DNA from 3 places in the Planococcus notacanthi genome. Region 1 is predicted to be linked to each of the others. Evidence: riboswitches for the same ligand, from Rfam matches in the RefSeq annotation. Region 1 holds a riboswitch; each other region holds the start of a gene.
What was found. A riboswitch is a leader RNA that binds a small molecule or an ion and turns the genes downstream of it on or off. The one in region 1 is predicted to bind S-adenosylmethionine.

Region 1 (5,808 bases):
GTAAATCCCCTGTTCTTTGGCTGCCTTCGGCGATTCCAGCCGAATATCGACGCCATCCAATTTAATCGTTCCTTCATCCTGCTGGTAAACGCCTGACAGGATTTTAATCAGCGTGCTTTTTCCTGCACCATTGACGCCAAGAATGGCATGGACTTCTCCTTTTTCCAAATGGAACTCGGCTTTTTGCAACGCCGTCACTGCACCGAAAGTTTTTCCGATGGCGGTCATCGAAAGTAAAGCTTGTGCCATAGAAACGCCTCCTTTCTGATAAAAGAGCTGTCCCATCTTTCAGGACAGCTCGAAATGATGAAGATTATTGGCCTTCCAATTCGCGCAATTCATCCGTGTAGCCCTGTTCGCTTACGCCCCAGCCATCTACGTATTCGCTTAACTTATCGGTTGTCACCGTTTCTTCCGGCAAACTTTCCGCTTCAACAAAAACCGGCTCTAAAATCACTTTTTCTTCCGGCTGTTCGCCATTCAACAACTGATATAAGTAACGAACTTGAATGCGTCCGATATCCGTCGGATCCACTGCTGCCGAAGCGAGCCATGGGCTGTTTTCTTTTTGCATCAATTGCAGATCCTCATCGCTCATATCGATGCCGTATACTTTAATGTCTGTACGTCCTGCTTGTTCAATGGCACGGACAGCACCTTTCGCAAACTCATCCCACGCGGCCCATACTGCAGTGATTTCCCCTTCGTTCGGGTATTGTTTCAAAACTGCTTCCATCTGTGATTGCGTATCCAGTGCCGTATTGTTCGTAGCGGCACCGAATGCTGTCACTTCCTTGATGCCGGGGTTGTCGGATAGGAATTTTTCATAAGCTATCTGGCGTCTTTCCATCGGTGCAAAGCCCGCTGTCCATATTTTAACGATATTGGCTTCGCCGTTATTGTCTTCCGCCAGTTTTTCCAAGCTCATCTCGGCCATCTGCTGATCGCCTTGCTCCAAAGAAACCACACCTTCAACATCGATGCCTGCATCAAACGCCACAACCGGAATTCCGGCTTCAAGCGCTTTTTCAACACCTTGGTTCAATGCTTCTTTTGTTCCATGGTCAATCAAAATGCCATCGACACCTTGATTGATGGCTGCATCCAGGTTAGAGGCCATTTTCGCCAAATCCCCTTCAGAAGTGAAAACAGTTGCCTTGCCTCCGAATTTCTCAACCTGTTCTTCCACACCCGCTATGTATTGGGCGCTGAATGTCCCTAAATTGATTTGCATAATCAAGGCAATTTCTTTGCCGGCAAGTGGATGGTCTGAAGCCTCAGCCTTCGTATCTGAAGAAGTTTCTTCTTCGCTGACGTTCCCTTTTGGTTGGCAAGCGGTTAATAAAATACTGATAAATAAAAGTGCGGCAAGCAGCCAAATAGATTGTTTTTTCATCGTGTTTCTCCTTTTCCTGTAAATGCACCAAGCAAGTCAGGGATGTTTTTTTTGTATTCTGCAGTGATGATACCTTTTTCGGTGATGATGGCGGTGATGAGATGTGCCGGCGTCACGTCGAATGCCGGATTAAACACTTTCGTGCCAAGAGGTGCGACCGGCTGTCCGTTCGTATGGGTAATCTCCTCCGGGTTTCGTTCTTCGATCGGAATCACGGTTCCGTCCTCAATCGACAAATCGAATGTTGATGCCGGCGCCGCTACATAAAATGGGATGCTGAAAGCATTGGCCAACAAAGCTAAGTTATACGTCCCGATTTTATTGGCCGTATCGCCGTTGGCTGCAATGCGGTCCGCGCCTACAATGATGGCTTCAATTCCTTTGGCTCCAATGGTGTGCGCCGCCATGCTGTCGGTGATCAATGTGACATCAACCCCTGACTGCTGAAGCTCCCAAGCTGTCAGACGTGCGCCTTGATAAACCGGACGGGTTTCACAGGCAAACACTTCAAACTCACGGCCGCGTTCGCTGCCAAGATGGAATGGCGCTAAAGCCGTACCGTATTTAGCCGTAGCGATTGAACCGGCGTTGCAGATGGTCATGACTTTCGTCTTTCCTTGCAGCAATACCAAAGCGTGTTCACCAATGCTGCGGCAGGACTCTTCGTCTTCTTTATGGATCTTCACAGCTTCCGCAAGCAGCAGCAATTTCGCCTGCTGCACGTTCTCTGCTTCTTGCACCTTGTCTTTCAAGCGGCTGAGTGCCCAGCCGAGGTTAACGGCAGTCGGCCGTGAAGAATTCAGGTACGCCGCATCTTTTTCGACATATTGCTGAAAAGCTTCCAAGGAAACGGCATCGTGCCGCTGTGCTCCTATCGCTAAGCCATATGCAGCCGTGATGCCGATGGCCGGAGCTCCGCGCACCTTCAAGAAGAAAATCGCGTTATATACATCTTCTACCGTTTCAAGCGTTAAATAGTCAATCTCATGCGGCAGTTTCTGCTGATCCAGGATGGTCAGCTGCTCTCCGTCCCATTTGATGGATAACGGAATGCTCATATGCGTGCCTCCTTCAGAATTTCCACCAAGTCTTTGATCGAAGCAGTTTGTTCACGCTTCAGGATTAATTCCCGCCCACTCTGCAATGCCTGCTTCTTGAAGGAAATTCTCTTATCGTTGTCTTCGATGCTGTCCAGGTCTTTGACATGCGCCAGGCCAATCGTCCGGCGGATCAATTCGCAGCCGGCGAAACCGACGGCATCGGCCAGTACTTTGCCGAGGACATATTCAAGATATCCTTCGGTCTCCTTGAACGATTCAACGCTCTGCGTTTGCCACAGTTCCGTGAATGAAGAAGCGAATACTTCCCATGTTTTTTCAATGTGAGCTACGATTTCCTGGCGCTCCTCGCCTTCCCGTGTAATCGTTTGGAAAATCAGGTTGGCCAGAAACAATCCGACATCAAAGCCGATCGGGCCGTAAAAGCCGAACTCCGGGTCAATGACTTTCGTTTCGGCCGGCCCCGCAAAAATACTGCCGGTATGAAGGTCTCCGTGAAGCAGCGCTTCCGCTTCAGTCAAGAAACTCTTCTTCAATTTCGCCACTTCCAGCTGCAGTTTGCGGTCGTTCCAAATCGCTTCTGCTGCTGCCTGCAGCTGTGGTTCGTAATCATTGGTGTCAACATCAAAAAATGGATCGGTAAAAATCAGGTCTTCTGTGATTTTGCATAGTTCCGGATTGGAAAACTCAGCAGCCAAGCGTTTTTTCTCAAAAGGATGCAGCCCATAATCAGAAGTGTGGAACAAAGTCTGTGCCAGGTATTCGCCGATATCCTGTGACAGCCTTGGAAATTGCCGGCCGTTGATCAAGCCTTCCCGCGCAATTTCGAGATGCGATAAATCTTCCATCACCGTTATAGCCAATGCTTCGTCCGTTGCATGGACGGCCGGCACCAAAGACGGCACAAACTCGCCGTGCTTCTTCAGAACATTGGCTTCGATCGTCGCACGCTTCAATGTCAGCGGCCAACTTTCGCCGATGACTTTGGCATATGGCAAAGCCTGCTTGATGATCAGCCTCTTGCCTGTGGCTGCCTCTTCAATTTGAAAAACATAATTTAAATTGCCGTCGCCGATTTCCCGGCACGTCAATTGAGCTTTATGATCAAATGCTTGAATAGTTTTCGCCAATTCGATGGCAGCTTCTTCGGTTAATGATTTATAGGTGGTTGGAGCCGTAAGTGTCATGGTCAATCTCCCTTTCTCTGCAATATAAAAAGCCTCTTTCCAAAAGAAAGAGGCCAGAATAAGAGATCCCATGCCTCTTATCTTTCAGAAAATAAATTTCTGATGGAATTAGCACCGTGCCTTACAGGATATTCATCCTGGCGCCAAAGCGCCCCGTCTCACAACGGTATTACGGTCGGTTGCTGGGCGTCATCGGGCCAAAATCCCTCTGCCAGCTCTTGATAAGAGTACTGCTTGTCGTGCTATTAAGTTCTGAAATGAATCCTATCACGATTCAGAATTGACTGTCAATCACATTTTTTAAATAAAAACAATTTTGCAACAATGCTGTTGACAGATTTCGGTGCGCATGAAATAATCAGAATTACTTTACTCTATTAAAGCAGTTCTACCATTTCGAACGATCATTTCTTTTTACGCTGAGATTCTATAAGTAGGACCAGCCCAAAAAACTTACCCAATTTCATATCTTTCTTATTCAGAGCAGGTGGAGGGACAAGCCCTACGATACCCGGCAACCGGTCCAATGGTGGACACGGTGCTAATTCTTGCAGCCAGAACCGATGGCTGAGAAATAAGAAGTTGTTAAAGCCCTTAACCTCTTCTTATTTGAAGAGGTTTTTTATTTTTTAAAATTGCATGGGAGTGTTGAATACATGAGCATCTTGACTGCTACTTATCAATTATACGGAAAGCCTGGTTCTTTTGAGAAAAAGGCGGAAGGCATCGCTTTGGGTCTGACGATCGGCTCCTGGACCGATTTGCCGCTCCTCGAACAGGAGCAGCTGAAACACCATAAAGGAAACGTCGTTTCCGTTAAGGAATTTGAAGAAATCAACCATCCATTGAAACCCGAACTGGTCAAAGCGGAAGTTGCTGTCGCTTATCCGTCCGCCAATTTCTCTGCTGACCTTCCGGCCATCTTGACCACGGTTTTCGGAAAATTGTCATTGGACGGAGAAGTGAAGTTAGTGGATTTGGATTTCAGCCACGACTTGCTCAGCCATTTTCCCGGCCCACGCTTCGGCATTGAAGAAATCCGCAACACACTTGGCGTAGCCGGACGACCGCTTCTGATGAGCATATTCAAAGGCGTCATCGGCCGCGATCTGGATTTTCTGTCTGCTCAATTGCGTGAACAGGCATTGGGTGGTGTGGACTTGGTCAAAGACGATGAAATTTTATTCGACAATCCACTGACTCCATTTGAAAAACGAATCACCACTGGCAAAGACGTACTGACAAGCGTTTATGAAGAAACAGGCCATCGTACACTTTATGCGGTGAACTTGTCAGGGCGAACTTCCGAACTGAGAGGAAAAGCACGAAAAGCACGTGAACTTGGAGCGGATGCTTTACTGTTCAATGTTCATGCATATGGGCTCGATGTACTGCAGGAACTGGCTGAAGATGATGAAATTGCTTTGCCGCTCATGGCACATCCGGCTTTCAGCGGCGCTTTCACTTCTTCCGCTTTCTATGGTCTCGCTACACCGCTCGCACTCGGGAAATTGATCCGCTATGCAGGAGCTGACTTCTCCCTGTTTCCTTCTCCTTACGGCAGTGTTGCGTTGGAGAAAACAGCGGCCCTTGCGCTCGGCAAAGAACTGACGATAGACAGCCCTCTGAAGCGCAGCTTCCCCGTTCCATCTGCAGGCATCCACCCTGGCCTTGTGCCATTGCTGATGGCTGATTATGGAATCGACAGTGTCATCAATGCCGGCGGCGGTGTCCATGGACATCCCGCTGGTGCAGCTGGCGGCGGACAGGCTTTCAGGCAGGCCATCGATGCGGTCCTGCAGGGGGAAACTCTGCAGGCGGCAGGCAAACAACATCAAGAACTACAAACAGCACTTGAGCTATGGGGGTGAACAAATTGAGTAAACCGATTATTTTTTGCGATTTTGACGGCACCGTTACAGCCAATGACAACATCATCGCCATTATGAAGAAATTTAATCCGCCGGGCTGGGAAACCGTCAAAAACCAGATTCTTGACCAATCCATTTCGATACGTGAGGGTGTTGCGAAGATGTTCTCCCTCCTTCCGGTCGAGGCAAAAGATGACATCATTTCATATGTGCTGGAGCAGGCGGAAATACGCGAAGGCTTCAGCGATTTTGTCGCTTATACAAAGCAACAGCAACTTCCTTTGTACATCGTCAGC
Region 2 (5,808 bases), on a different contig from region 1:
AAGTTGATGGGTGAATAAGAAAATAATGAGAGCCTTGAAAATGGAAATAAGATGAAAAAGCCTTCGACTATCCGATTGATTTTGTCTTCAGTACTGCCTGTATCCAATAAACTATCGATAAACCGCTCTGCAGAAACCGGTAAAACCTTCATCTATCTGCCTCCCTCTTCACCCCTACATTTTCAGGGATAGACTTATACACCGCGCAAATTTACACTCTACTTGAAAGCCCTTACATTTATTTTTGAATATTCCGTCTTTTCATCAGTTAAGCTTCATCATATCTTGTCTTATAGAAAAATTCAATTAGGGGGTAAAGCCATGTCCATTCAAGTTGGAGTACAAAAATTTTCACATTTCATCAACGGCGCTTGGGTTTCTTCTTCAAGCGGCGAAACTTTCGACGTCCATAATCCCGCTACAGGTGAAGTAGTGGCAAAAGTTGCAAAAGGTTCGGCGACAGAAGTCGACCAGGCAGTTGAAGCAGCCCTGGACGCTTTTGAAAATTCCGGTTGGAGCCAAATGACTCCGTTGGAAAGAGCCGAGGCACTTAACCGGATTGCCGACGCCATTGCGATGAATAAAGATGAACTCATCTACTTGGAATCATTGACTTCCGGTGGAACTGTCCGACGCATTGCAGGGAACGACATTATGAGCATCATCGACCTGTTCCAGCAAATGGCGAAATTTGTTGTGGACTACCCGTTCACTGAAACATTGCCATCGCCGCTTTTCCCAGGCCCTGCCCATAACTTTGTCTGGCGGGAACCAATCGGCGTATGCGCAGCCATCACTCCATGGAATATGCCCCTATTGATTGCGGCTTGGAAAATTGCGCCTGCTCTCGCTACCGGCAACACCATCGTATTAAAGCCGGCCAGCCATACACCGGTGACCGCTCTGCGCTTGGCTGAAATCATTTCACAAGTCGTTCCTCCCGGTGTCATCAATGTAGTCGCCGGATCCGGGACTGAAGTTGGCGAACCGCTTGTCCGCCATCCGAAAGTCAGCAAAGTTGCTTTTACCGGTTCAACTGAAGTCGGGCGCAATATCATGAAAATCGCAGCCGAATCAATCAAGAATATCACCCTCGAACTAGGCGGCAAGTCGCCTAATATTCTGTTGGAAGACGCAGATCTTGAAATCGCCTTGCCCGGCAGCCTGTTCGGTGTCTTTCTCCATTCGGGCCAGCTATGCGAATCGGGCACTCGCCTGTTTGTTCCAGACTCGCTCCATGATGTCGTGGTCGAAAAACTTGCCGAACTGACAAAAACGCTGAAGCTTGGCAATCAATTGGAAGAAACGACTGCTATGGGCCCCGTCATCTCACAGCGGCAGAAAGAGACCATTCTTTCCTACATTGACACCGGCATTAAGGAAGGTGCCCGGCTAGTCTGCGGCGGAAAAGAAGCTGTAGTTGAAGGGTTTGAAAACGGTTATTTTATCGAGCCGACTATTTTTGCGGATGTCACCAACGATATGGCTATCGCGCAGGAAGAAATCTTCGGTCCGGTCCTGACAATCATCCGCTACAACGATGTGGACGAAGCCATTAAGATGGCCAACGACTCAATCTACGGCCTTGCCGGCGGCGTATGGACCCAGGATGTCAATAAAGCCTATGATGTTGCCCGCAAAATTAAAGCCGGCGTCATCTGGATCAATGACTGGCATATGCTGCGGAATGATGCGCCTTTCGGCGGGTATAAGCAAAGCGGCATCGGCCGTGAAATGGGCAAGTATTCGTTGGACGCCTATACGCAATTAAAACATGTCCATACTTCCATGGTGCCGGAACTTGAGCGCCGCCTTGCATTTGGACTGCTGTTTCCTGAAGGAACAAATGACCACTAATTTTAAAGATTGGGGTGACTCTCATTGATTACAACCTATTCGAATTTCGCATTGATGACCACTATCCACAGCGGCTCCAATACGAGGGCAATGATACCAGACCTATTAAATGGGCTTGGCGCCAAACGGGTCGTGCTCTTCAGCGACCAAGGACTGAAAGATGCCGGTATCGTTGATAAAGTAGCAGAGATATTCCGCTTGACACAAAACGGCACCGGCACTCAATTGGTCGGCATCTTCACCGACATCCAGCAGGATGCGGGCAGTGAATCTGTAAACCGCGCTATCCAGTATGCAAGAGAAATGGCAGCTGACTCTTTATTGGCTGTTGGAGGCGGCAGTGTCTTGGATACCGTGAAAGGCATCAAGTTTGCCTTACACCACGGATTGACCGACATCAAAAAAGCGATCCCGGGCGGTTTGGCACATTATACCTGGCCAGAAGCTCAATTTATTCCCATTCCGCATATCGCCGTTCCGACCACTGCCGGGACTGGTTCGGAAGTATCGCCGATTGCCGTAATCTACAATGAAGAAAAAAAGGTCAAAACAAATATTATTCACCCCTTCATCAGCGCCAATATGGCTGTTCTGGATCCTGATCTAACACTCGGCTTGCCACCGTTCATTACGGCTTTTACCGGATTTGACGCATTGACACATGCCATTGAAGCGCTCGCGTCACCGACAGCAACTGGATTTACCGACGCCTACGCGCTTCAGACCATCCGGATGTTCGAAAAAAACATTGTTGAAGCAGTCAACAATGGCAGCAATATCAAAGCACGCATGGAAATGCTGCAGGCCAGCACCATGGGGATTACTGCTTTCAGCTTCGCGCTGAACGCCATTCCTGTCCATAACCTGGCTCATGCATATGGCGCTCTATACCGCATTCCACACGGACTTGCGAATGCCGTTTTCCTGCCTCATGTTATCGAGATGATTCCAGCCCTGTATTTGCCGAAAATCGACCAGCTGGCGCAGGCCTTAAATGTGGACATTCGTGACAAGTCTCCACAAAATTTGCTCGAGGAAGTAGTACAGAAAATCCGCGATTTGCAGGAAGAAGTAGGCTTACCGAAAGATTTTTCGAAATACAATATTCCTGACGATTCACTGCCGACCACTATAGCGGCAGTCCAGTCAGATCCTGCGGCTATGAATTTTCCACTTCCCGCTGAATTGATAGAAGCGATAGGCAAACGTGTTGATAAACTGCAGACCAGCTCCACTTCATAAAACAGAAAAAGAACGGCCAGGCATCGCTGCCTGGCCGTTCTTTTTTATTGTGTGCTAATTAAATACCAGCTTCTACGCCAGCTTGTTCTTTAAGGATTGCTGCTTTGTCAGTACGTTCCCAAGGAAGATCAACATCTGTACGGCCAAAATGTCCGTAGGCCGCTGTCTGCTTGTAGATCGGGCGGCGCAGATCCAACATTTTGATGATGCCGGCAGGACGCAAATCAAAGTTCGCCCGTACCAAATCGGCCAATTTGTCTTCATCCACTTTGCCGGTGCCGAATGTATCGAAAGCGATGGACACAGGATGTGCTACACCGATTGCATACGCCAACTGCACTTCGCATTTGTCTGCAAGGCCTGCAGCAACGATGTTTTTCGCTACATAACGGGCTGCATAAGCTGCTGAACGGTCAACTTTTGTTGCATCTTTACCAGAGAAAGCTCCGCCGCCGTGGCGAGCATAGCCACCATAAGTATCCACGATGATTTTGCGGCCAGTCAAGCCCGCATCTCCTTGAGGTCCGCCAATAACGAAACGACCAGTTGGATTGATGAAGTATTTAGTATCTTCATCGATCCATTTAGCTGGAACGACTTCATTGATGACGTATTCTTTGATATTGCGTTGGATTTGCTCCAGCGTTACTTCTGGGTGGTGCTGAGTAGAAATAACAATCGTATCTACACGAAGCGGTTGATTGTTTTCATCGTATTCAACTGTCACCTGCGTTTTGCCATCCGGACGCAAATACGGAAGAATTTCTTCCTTGCGCACTTCAGCCAAGCGGCGCGCCAATTTATGCGCCAATGAAATCGGCAATGGCATTAATTCTTCTGTTTCGTTGTTGGCATATCCGAACATCAACCCTTGGTCGCCTGCTCCGATATCGTCCATTTCTTTATCTGTCATTTGGCCTTCACGTGATTCAAGTGCCACATTGACTCCGGCAGCAATATCCGGCGATTGCTCATCGATCGCTGTAAGAACTGCACTTGTTTCTGAATCGAAACCATATTTAGCGCGTGTGTATCCAATTTCTCTTACCGTTTGTCTAACGACTTTTGGAATGTCCACATAAGTGGACGTAGTGATCTCCCCTGCTACTAAAACAAGTCCTGTCGTTACAGTCGTTTCACACGCAACACGTGCGTTTGGATCCTCGGTTAAGATTGCATCCAAAATAGCATCTGAGATTTGGTCACAGATTTTGTCCGGATGCCCTTCTGTTACTGATTCTGAAGTAAATAATCGACGGTTTTTCAAAAAATGTTCCTCCTTATATCCTGCGAGATTGCTCTCGAAATTGATACGGTACTCGTTTCCCATGTCAAGTCCGTTCCGGAATTTCCGGATTGAACTTCAAGCCGTCTGTGGCCTTTCACACGAGGATTAAGGGCATTCCATAAAAAAATCCCTTCACTCATTCGTCATGAGGAAAGGAGAATCATCATAAGCACCTTTCACTCTTATCATCCAAGGCCTGTAAGCCTTGTTTCAGGTTTGGCACCATCACTGCAGTTGCAGCAGGTTGCCGGGTTTCATAGGGCCTGTCCCCTCCACCAGCTCGGAATAAGAGTATCCGTTCAATTTTTCATCATACGGAAATAGTTCGGGGATGTCAACGATTTCGGCGAATAAAATGCTCAAATTTTATTGCTGAATGTTCTCATCCTACGCAGTGAACATTCGTGAAGTTCTTTTCCTATCGGCCAGGAAACTGCAATAATTTCTCATTGGGATTATGTGATTTCATTCAGCTCCTGTTATGATGGGAGTTAGCCCCATCTTTAAAACAATATGACCTTCGAATTTTCCAAGGAGCAACGGCCTCCGTCCTTCCCAATCCCCTAATATAGAACCTTATTTCAATATTTTTTCAATTCTGCAGCGAATTAGTATAGACTAATGAACCTAATGTGTTATACTAATGAACGAATATACATCCTCCCCATCGCCATGGGAATAACAGAAAAGGAAGGTACATATATATGACTTCAGTGAACTTTGCAAACGATTTGAAGGATCTTTTAACTGGCCCAAATGTACATGTTCAATTATCAGTGCCACAATTAGTGGAAGCAGCAACATCCCGCGGAGAAGCGGTTTTGACACGGGAAGGCGCTGTTAAAGCGGAGACTGGGAAATACACAGGCCGCTCGCCGAAAGACAAATACATGGTCGAAGAAGAAAGTTCTAAAAACAAAGTCGACTGGGGCAATGTGAACCGTCCGATTTCCAGCGAAGTGTTCGAAAACCTGTACGCTAAAGTGCTTAAACACCTAAAAGAAAAAGATGCGCTATACGTATTCAAAGGATTCGCCGGAGCTGACCACGAATCCCGTGTACCGATCCAAACAATCAATGAATACGCGTGGCATAACCTGTTTGCCCACCAATTGTTCATCCGTCCGACGGCTGAAGAATTGAAAACGCATGAAGCTGAATTCACTGTAGTCTATGCTCCTACATTCATGGCAGACCCTGCAGTTGATGGGACCGCTTCTGAAACATTCATCATTGTATCGATGGAACAACGCATCATTTTGATCGGGGGTACTGAATACGCCGGCGAAATGAAGAAGTCCATCTTCTCAATCATGAACTACTTATTGCCTGAAAAAGGCATTCTTCCTATGCACTGTTCAGCGAACGTTGGCCAAGACGGCGATGTGACTTTGTTCTTCGGCTTGTCCGGTACAGGCAAA
Region 3 (5,808 bases), on a different contig from region 1:
AAGAAGAAACAAAATGCAGGTCCAGCCCCGTTTGGAGATGATGGAGCTGTTGGGCATGCTGTGGGTTGATTCCGGTGATGATGCCCTCAATGCCCATCACTTTAAAGGTCTGCATTAACGACTTCAAATAATCGGCGCCATCCTGTTCCAACTTCTCCATAGCAGTCAAATCCATGATGACGGTTTCGGCGCCATTTTCATAAACTTGATTCAGGATATGAAAACGGATCACTTCAATCTTGTGGGGGTCCAAATCGCCGAATAGCGGAATCAGCACGTGCTTTTTGCCGAGGTCGATACAAGGGGCAGACAACTCCCGAACCTGTTGAAGCAGCTCCTCCGTCCGTTCCTTTTCAAGAAGCAGGTCATAGTCGGTTTCCTGCAGGCGCCGGCGAAGGCTCAACAACTGGTTGGTGATCTCCATGAGCCGGTTATCTTTCGGCACAAGGACGATGTTCAAACTAAAATCACTGATCCATTTGCTGTAGACATCTCCAAGGAACAGTTCGCCGGTTTTTGAAATGAAATTCAACTCAAGTGGTCTCGCCGATTCACTACTCAGCAAAAAACTTAATGCTTTTTGCCGGCTTCCTTCATCGACAAAATCTAGAAAATCGGAACAGCTGCCGACTAATTTCTCTGCCTCTTCAGATGACTCCACGATTGCCAGTTTATTATTCAATTTAAAAGCAGGCAGCGGCCATTCATCCAAATGAGATATCGAATTCATTGTCAGGTTCCTTTCCGGTTTGGATCCAATTTTTCAGCTGATCCAACTCTTTTACAATCAAGACGCCTTCAGATTCTGAAGCTGGCCAATTCGCCATGGCCACCGCCCGTCCTCCAAGGATGACTGATGGTTTGAAATCAAGCGCTCTGAAAGCTTCTGTGTATTTCTTCAATACAGGCAGACGGTATACCAAAGCCGCTGACAATGCGATGGCATCCGGTTTCCAGCGGTTAGCTGTTTCAATGGCGGCACCGAGCGGCAAATTCGGTCCGAGGTATCGAACTTCCCAACCGTTTTCTTTGAATAACGAAGCCACCATTTTCAAGCCGATATAATGGTCTTCCCCTTCAGGTCCGAGGACCATCACTTTCTTTTGCTCAGGAGTTTGTTCCCCTTTACGCATTTCTGTCACTGACACCACATAATCGCAAATGGCCGTTGCTAAATGCTCATCAGCCACTGTAATGATATTCTTTTCCCATAATTCCCCTATCCAATACATGGCAGGCGTCAATATATGCTGGTAAAGCTCATTTTTTGTATGGTTTTGCAAATAGGCTTGAACTGTATGCAAAGCCTGCTTTTCATTGCCGGCCAAAAATAACTCGGCCAACTCTTTAGATTGATTATTCATGTCAGCCTCCTTTACTCTATGAAGGTTTCAACACCGCAATGGCACTTTGCAAACAACCTGACATAAAGACTTCTTCCTCTTGTTCTGTATTCCCCGGAAGGATCTGCAGTAAGCGGTCAAAATTATCGATGATCAAGGCTCTTTCAACATTCCGGCTTGTCAAAACAGTTTCCAGCCAAATGGCGTAATCAATAAATACCTGTTCATCCTTGAGGGAAAACGCAGTCTCCAAATGATCCAGGTGGTGATGGTTATCTTTTTCTGTATGCTCAAAACCGCGCTCTCCAAAACGCTCCCAAAGTGTCGGGTATGCAGCATATATGCTTTTTGCCGTTTCAGAAGCAATTTTATTTTTTACGTCGTTCTTCATTCTGCCACCACTTCGTACTGCCGAACAACGGGGATAATTCCCGCTAATTCCTGGTCCGGGTAATTTTTCTCAAGATCATGAATCTCCTTGAATTCCTGGCTTCTCACCCACGCCATATAAGATGCTTTCGTATGCCATTCCATATGGACCGTCAATTCATTTTTCTTTTTGGTGTTTTGGATCAATCTAAATAAATGAAAGCCTTCCGCCCGATCGACGCGGCGTGAACGCTTTTGGTAAATCCCGATAACTTCCTCGGTTTTTTCAGGCGGAACAACTACCGTCGAAGTGACAATATACATTTGCTTTCTCCTTTATACACAAAATTTCCTCCATAAATTATAACACTTCGATATACGAATTAAAAGAATACCGCGGTTCTGTAGTGATGAGCCCTGATTCTTTAACTGATAGCAAATTATTCTACTTACTGATGCGACATCCGATCTGACATGGATGTACAAGGCTCTATCTACAATTTCCGCTTACTGTTTTCTTTCTATTTTAACTATTTAAAATTCGCCCTTGCTTTCCATGGCTAAATGATTTAAGATTAGAAACATCGTAATAGATACAACATAAACTTAATAAGATATTTCTTATCTAGAGAGACGGAGGGATTTGGCCCTGTGAAGTCTCAGCAACCAGTCTGACGAAGACACGGTGCTAATTCCAATAGGCTGCGCCTAAAAGATGAGAAGAATGCGTTTCTAGACAGGGGCTTTCTTCTTTCATTGAAGAAAAGCCCCTGTTTTATTGTTGGGAGGATGAGTGGAATGACAAAAAACAGCTTGGAAACTTTATTGGTTCAATTAGGCAATCGCAGCGATTCAACTACAGGAGCTGTGAATCCGCCCATATATTTATCGACGGCTTATGAACATGAAGGACTTGGCAAATCGACGGGCTATGATTACACACGAACCAAAAACCCGACACGCGCTGTCCTTGAAGAAGGCTTTGCGGAACTCGAAGGCGCCGATGCCGGATTTGCCTGCAGCTCGGGAATGGCGGCTATCCAATTGGTCTTGTCCCTCTTCCGTCCTGGCGACGAATTGTTGGTTCCGGAAGATATATATGGTGGAACATACCGCCTGCTTGACCACTTTGCTTCCGCCTATAACATTCATCCCACCTATGCCGAATTTAAGAACGTTGAAGATACAGAAGAAAAAATAACATCGAATACACGGGCATTGTTCATTGAAACGCCGACCAATCCACTCATGCAGGAAATTGATCTTGTTGCCTATGCAGCTTTAGCGAAAAAGCATGACCTGCTGCTGATTGTCGACAACACGTTCTTGACCCCCTATCTCCAGCAGCCGATTGCACTCGGAGCGGATATAGTCATCCACAGCGCCACAAAGTACATCGGCGGCCACAACGATGTACTCGCTGGTTTGGTTGTCGCAAAAGGCGAAAGCATTTGTGAAAGGCTTTCAACATTCCATAACTCGGTCGGCGCCGTACTGTCGCCTTTCGATTCCTGGTTGTTGATACGCGGATTGAAGACTTTGCCATTACGCATGCGCCAACATGAAGCCAATGCCAAAACCATTGCGGAATTCCTGTTGCAGCAATCAGTTGTTTCTGATGTGCTCTACCCGGGAAAAGGCGGCATGTTATCCTTCCGCCTGCAGGACGAAGAAGGGGTTGGCCCTTTTCTTGAAAACATTAAACTCATTACATTTGCCGAGAGTTTAGGCGGCGTCGAAAGCTTCATCACTTATCCGGCTACCCAAACCCATGCAGATATTCCATTTGAAGAACGTACCCGGCGCGGCGTTTGCAACCGGCTATTGCGCTTCTCAGTTGGCGTCGAACTCGCTGAAGATTTAATTGCCGATTTGACACAGGCATTTTCGAAATTGAAGAAGGAGGTTGTTGAATATGACTGATCGCATCGAAACCAAGTTTATTCATTCTACCGGAGTTGACCCATTAACCGGAGCTGTCAACGTACCGATTTATTTATCTTCCACATTCCATCAGAAAAGCCTGGATTCATTTGGCCCATTTGATTACAGCCGTTCCGGGAATCCGACACGTCTGGCATTAGAGGAAACCATCGCAAAATTGGAAGGCGGCAAGCGCGGCTTTGCCTTTTCTTCCGGGATGGCTGCTATCTCTTCCGCATTTATGCTGTTGTCTTCTGGCGACCATGTCCTGGTATCAGAAGATGTCTACGGCGGAACTTACCGCTTCATCACAGAAGTGCTGGATAAATTCAATATCGAATACACATTCGTCAACATGACCGATTTGAATGAAATGGCTAATGCCATTCAGCCGAATACAAAAGTCGTCTACTTGGAAACACCATCCAATCCGACTATGAATATTACGGATATCGAAATCGCAGCAAAACTGGCGAAAGCCAATGGCTGTCTGACATTCGTCGACAATACCTTCATGACGCCGCTCTATCAAAATCCGTTGGAACTTGGCGCAGACATCGTTCTTCACAGCGCAACAAAATTCCTTTCCGGGCACAGCGATGTGGTTGCGGGCCTTGCGGTTACAAAAGATGAAGAACTCGGCAATCGCCTAGGTTTTATTCAAAATACCTTCGGTTCGGTCTTGGGGGCACAGGATTCTTACCTGTTGATCCAAGGAATCAAAACTTTAGGAGCACGCCTTGGCCAGTCATCGGAATCAGCACGGACAATTGCCGAATACCTGCACAACCATCCATTGATCGAAGAAGTATACTATCCAGGGTTTTCATTCCATCCGGGCAATCCGATTCACGAACGCCAGGCAAAAAGCGCGGGAGCTGTGCTCTCTTTCCGCCTAGCTGATAAAAAGTCAGCACGCGTCTTTGTGGAGCATCTGCGTATTCCAGTGTTTGCCGTCAGCCTTGGCGCTGTCGAGTCGATTTTATCGTACCCTGCAACGATGTCACACGGCTCTATGCCTGCAGAGGAACGTGAAAAACGCGGAATCACTGACGGCTTGCTGCGCTATTCCGTCGGCTTGGAACATCCGGATGATTTGGTACAGGATCTTAGCCAAGCATTGGCTCAAGTAGCACGCCGCAACGGGTTAAGCATTGCTAACTGAAAAAATACTATTAGAGAAAGAAGGAATACAGACATGACAACGACTCAAACGATTACTGCCCCATTCAAGGCCGATCACGTAGGAAGCCTGCTGCGTCCGGCTTCCTTACATAAAGCAAGAGAAGATTTCAAAGCCGGGACGATTTCGGCACAAGAGCTGCGGGAAATCGAAACGAAAGAAATCCAACATATTGTCGAGAAACAAATCGAGGTCGGATTAAAAGCCGTTACAGACGGCGAGTTTAGACGTACTTGGTGGCATCTGGATTTCATGGAACATATCAATGGCTTTGAAGGCTATGTGCCGGAATCAGGTTACCAGTTTGCCGGTGAAGAAACAGAGCGCTATGATGTCCGGAATATCGGGGAGATTTCATTTGATCCTGATCACCCGTTCATCCAGGATTTCCTTGAATTGAAAGACATTGTTGACGGCAGAGCTGTTCCAAAATTAACGATTCCGAGCCCCAACCAATTCTTTAATGCGGGAATTCGCAATGCTGCAATTTATCCGGACATTGAAGAATACGCACAAGCCATTATTCAAGTTTACCGCGATGCGTTTCAGGCCTTCTACAAAGCAGGTGTCCGTTACCTGCAAATTGACGACGTTTATATTGCCGGCCTTTCTTCACCGGAAATCCCTTTCAGTGAAGGTGACCACTCCCGCGATTACTTGATCGATCTGGCATTGCGCGTAACCAATAGAGCGTTGGAAGGAAAACCTGAAGATCTGACAGTGACGACTCATCTATGCCGCGGAAATTACAAATCGAAGTGGGCTTTTGAAGGCAGCTATGCTTTGATTGCTCCGACAATTTTCGCAAATGAAAATGTGGACGGATTCTTCCTCGAATACGACGATGACCGTTCCGGCTCCTTTAAGCCGCTTGAACACATTCCTGCCGGTGGCGCAAAAGTCGTTCTGGGCGTCTTTACCTCAAAAAACGGCGAACTGGAAGACAAAGAATCCATCAAAGCCCGCGTTGCAGAGGCTGCCGAGTTTGTG

Region 2: linked by a shared signal. The riboswitch ahead of metK (methionine adenosyltransferase) and the one ahead of mtnK (S-methyl-5-thioribose kinase) in region 1 are both predicted to bind S-adenosylmethionine.
Region 3: linked by a shared signal. The riboswitch ahead of QMA01_RS00940 (methionine biosynthesis PLP-dependent protein) and the one ahead of mtnK (S-methyl-5-thioribose kinase) in region 1 are both predicted to bind S-adenosylmethionine.

Annotation. Positions count from the first base shown of each region.
Region 1 is NZ_JASDCQ010000002.1:117,902-123,709, reverse strand. It holds gene QMA01_RS08000 (sugar ABC transporter ATP-binding protein) at 1-249, opposite strand, end outside; gene QMA01_RS07995 (sugar ABC transporter substrate-binding protein) at 314-1,396, opposite strand; gene mtnA (S-methyl-5-thioribose-1-phosphate isomerase) at 1,393-2,454, opposite strand; gene mtnK (S-methyl-5-thioribose kinase) at 2,451-3,641, opposite strand; SAM riboswitch class I at 3,716-3,869, opposite strand; SAM riboswitch class I at 4,113-4,222, shown strand; gene mtnW (2,3-diketo-5-methylthiopentyl-1-phosphate enolase) at 4,298-5,512, shown strand; gene QMA01_RS07975 (2-hydroxy-3-keto-5-methylthiopentenyl-1-phosphate phosphatase) at 5,518-5,808, shown strand, end outside.
Region 2 is NZ_JASDCQ010000001.1:1,501,457-1,507,264, forward strand. It holds gene QMA01_RS07340 (response regulator transcription factor) at 1-152, opposite strand, end outside; gene QMA01_RS07345 (aldehyde dehydrogenase family protein) at 322-1,857, shown strand; gene QMA01_RS07350 (iron-containing alcohol dehydrogenase) at 1,882-3,099, shown strand; gene metK (methionine adenosyltransferase) at 3,158-4,366, opposite strand; SAM riboswitch class I at 4,567-4,679, opposite strand; gene pckA (phosphoenolpyruvate carboxykinase (ATP)) at 5,092-5,808, shown strand, end outside.
Region 3 is NZ_JASDCQ010000001.1:220,731-226,538, reverse strand. It holds gene QMA01_RS00960 (STAS domain-containing protein) at 1-730, opposite strand, end outside; gene QMA01_RS00955 (cobalamin B12-binding domain-containing protein) at 705-1,364, opposite strand; gene QMA01_RS00950 (hypothetical protein) at 1,381-1,734, opposite strand; gene QMA01_RS00945 (antibiotic biosynthesis monooxygenase family protein) at 1,731-2,036, opposite strand; SAM riboswitch class I at 2,331-2,434, shown strand; gene QMA01_RS00940 (methionine biosynthesis PLP-dependent protein) at 2,511-3,635, shown strand; gene metC (cystathionine beta-lyase) at 3,628-4,800, shown strand; gene QMA01_RS00930 (5-methyltetrahydropteroyltriglutamate--homocysteine S-methyltransferase) at 4,834-5,808, shown strand, end outside.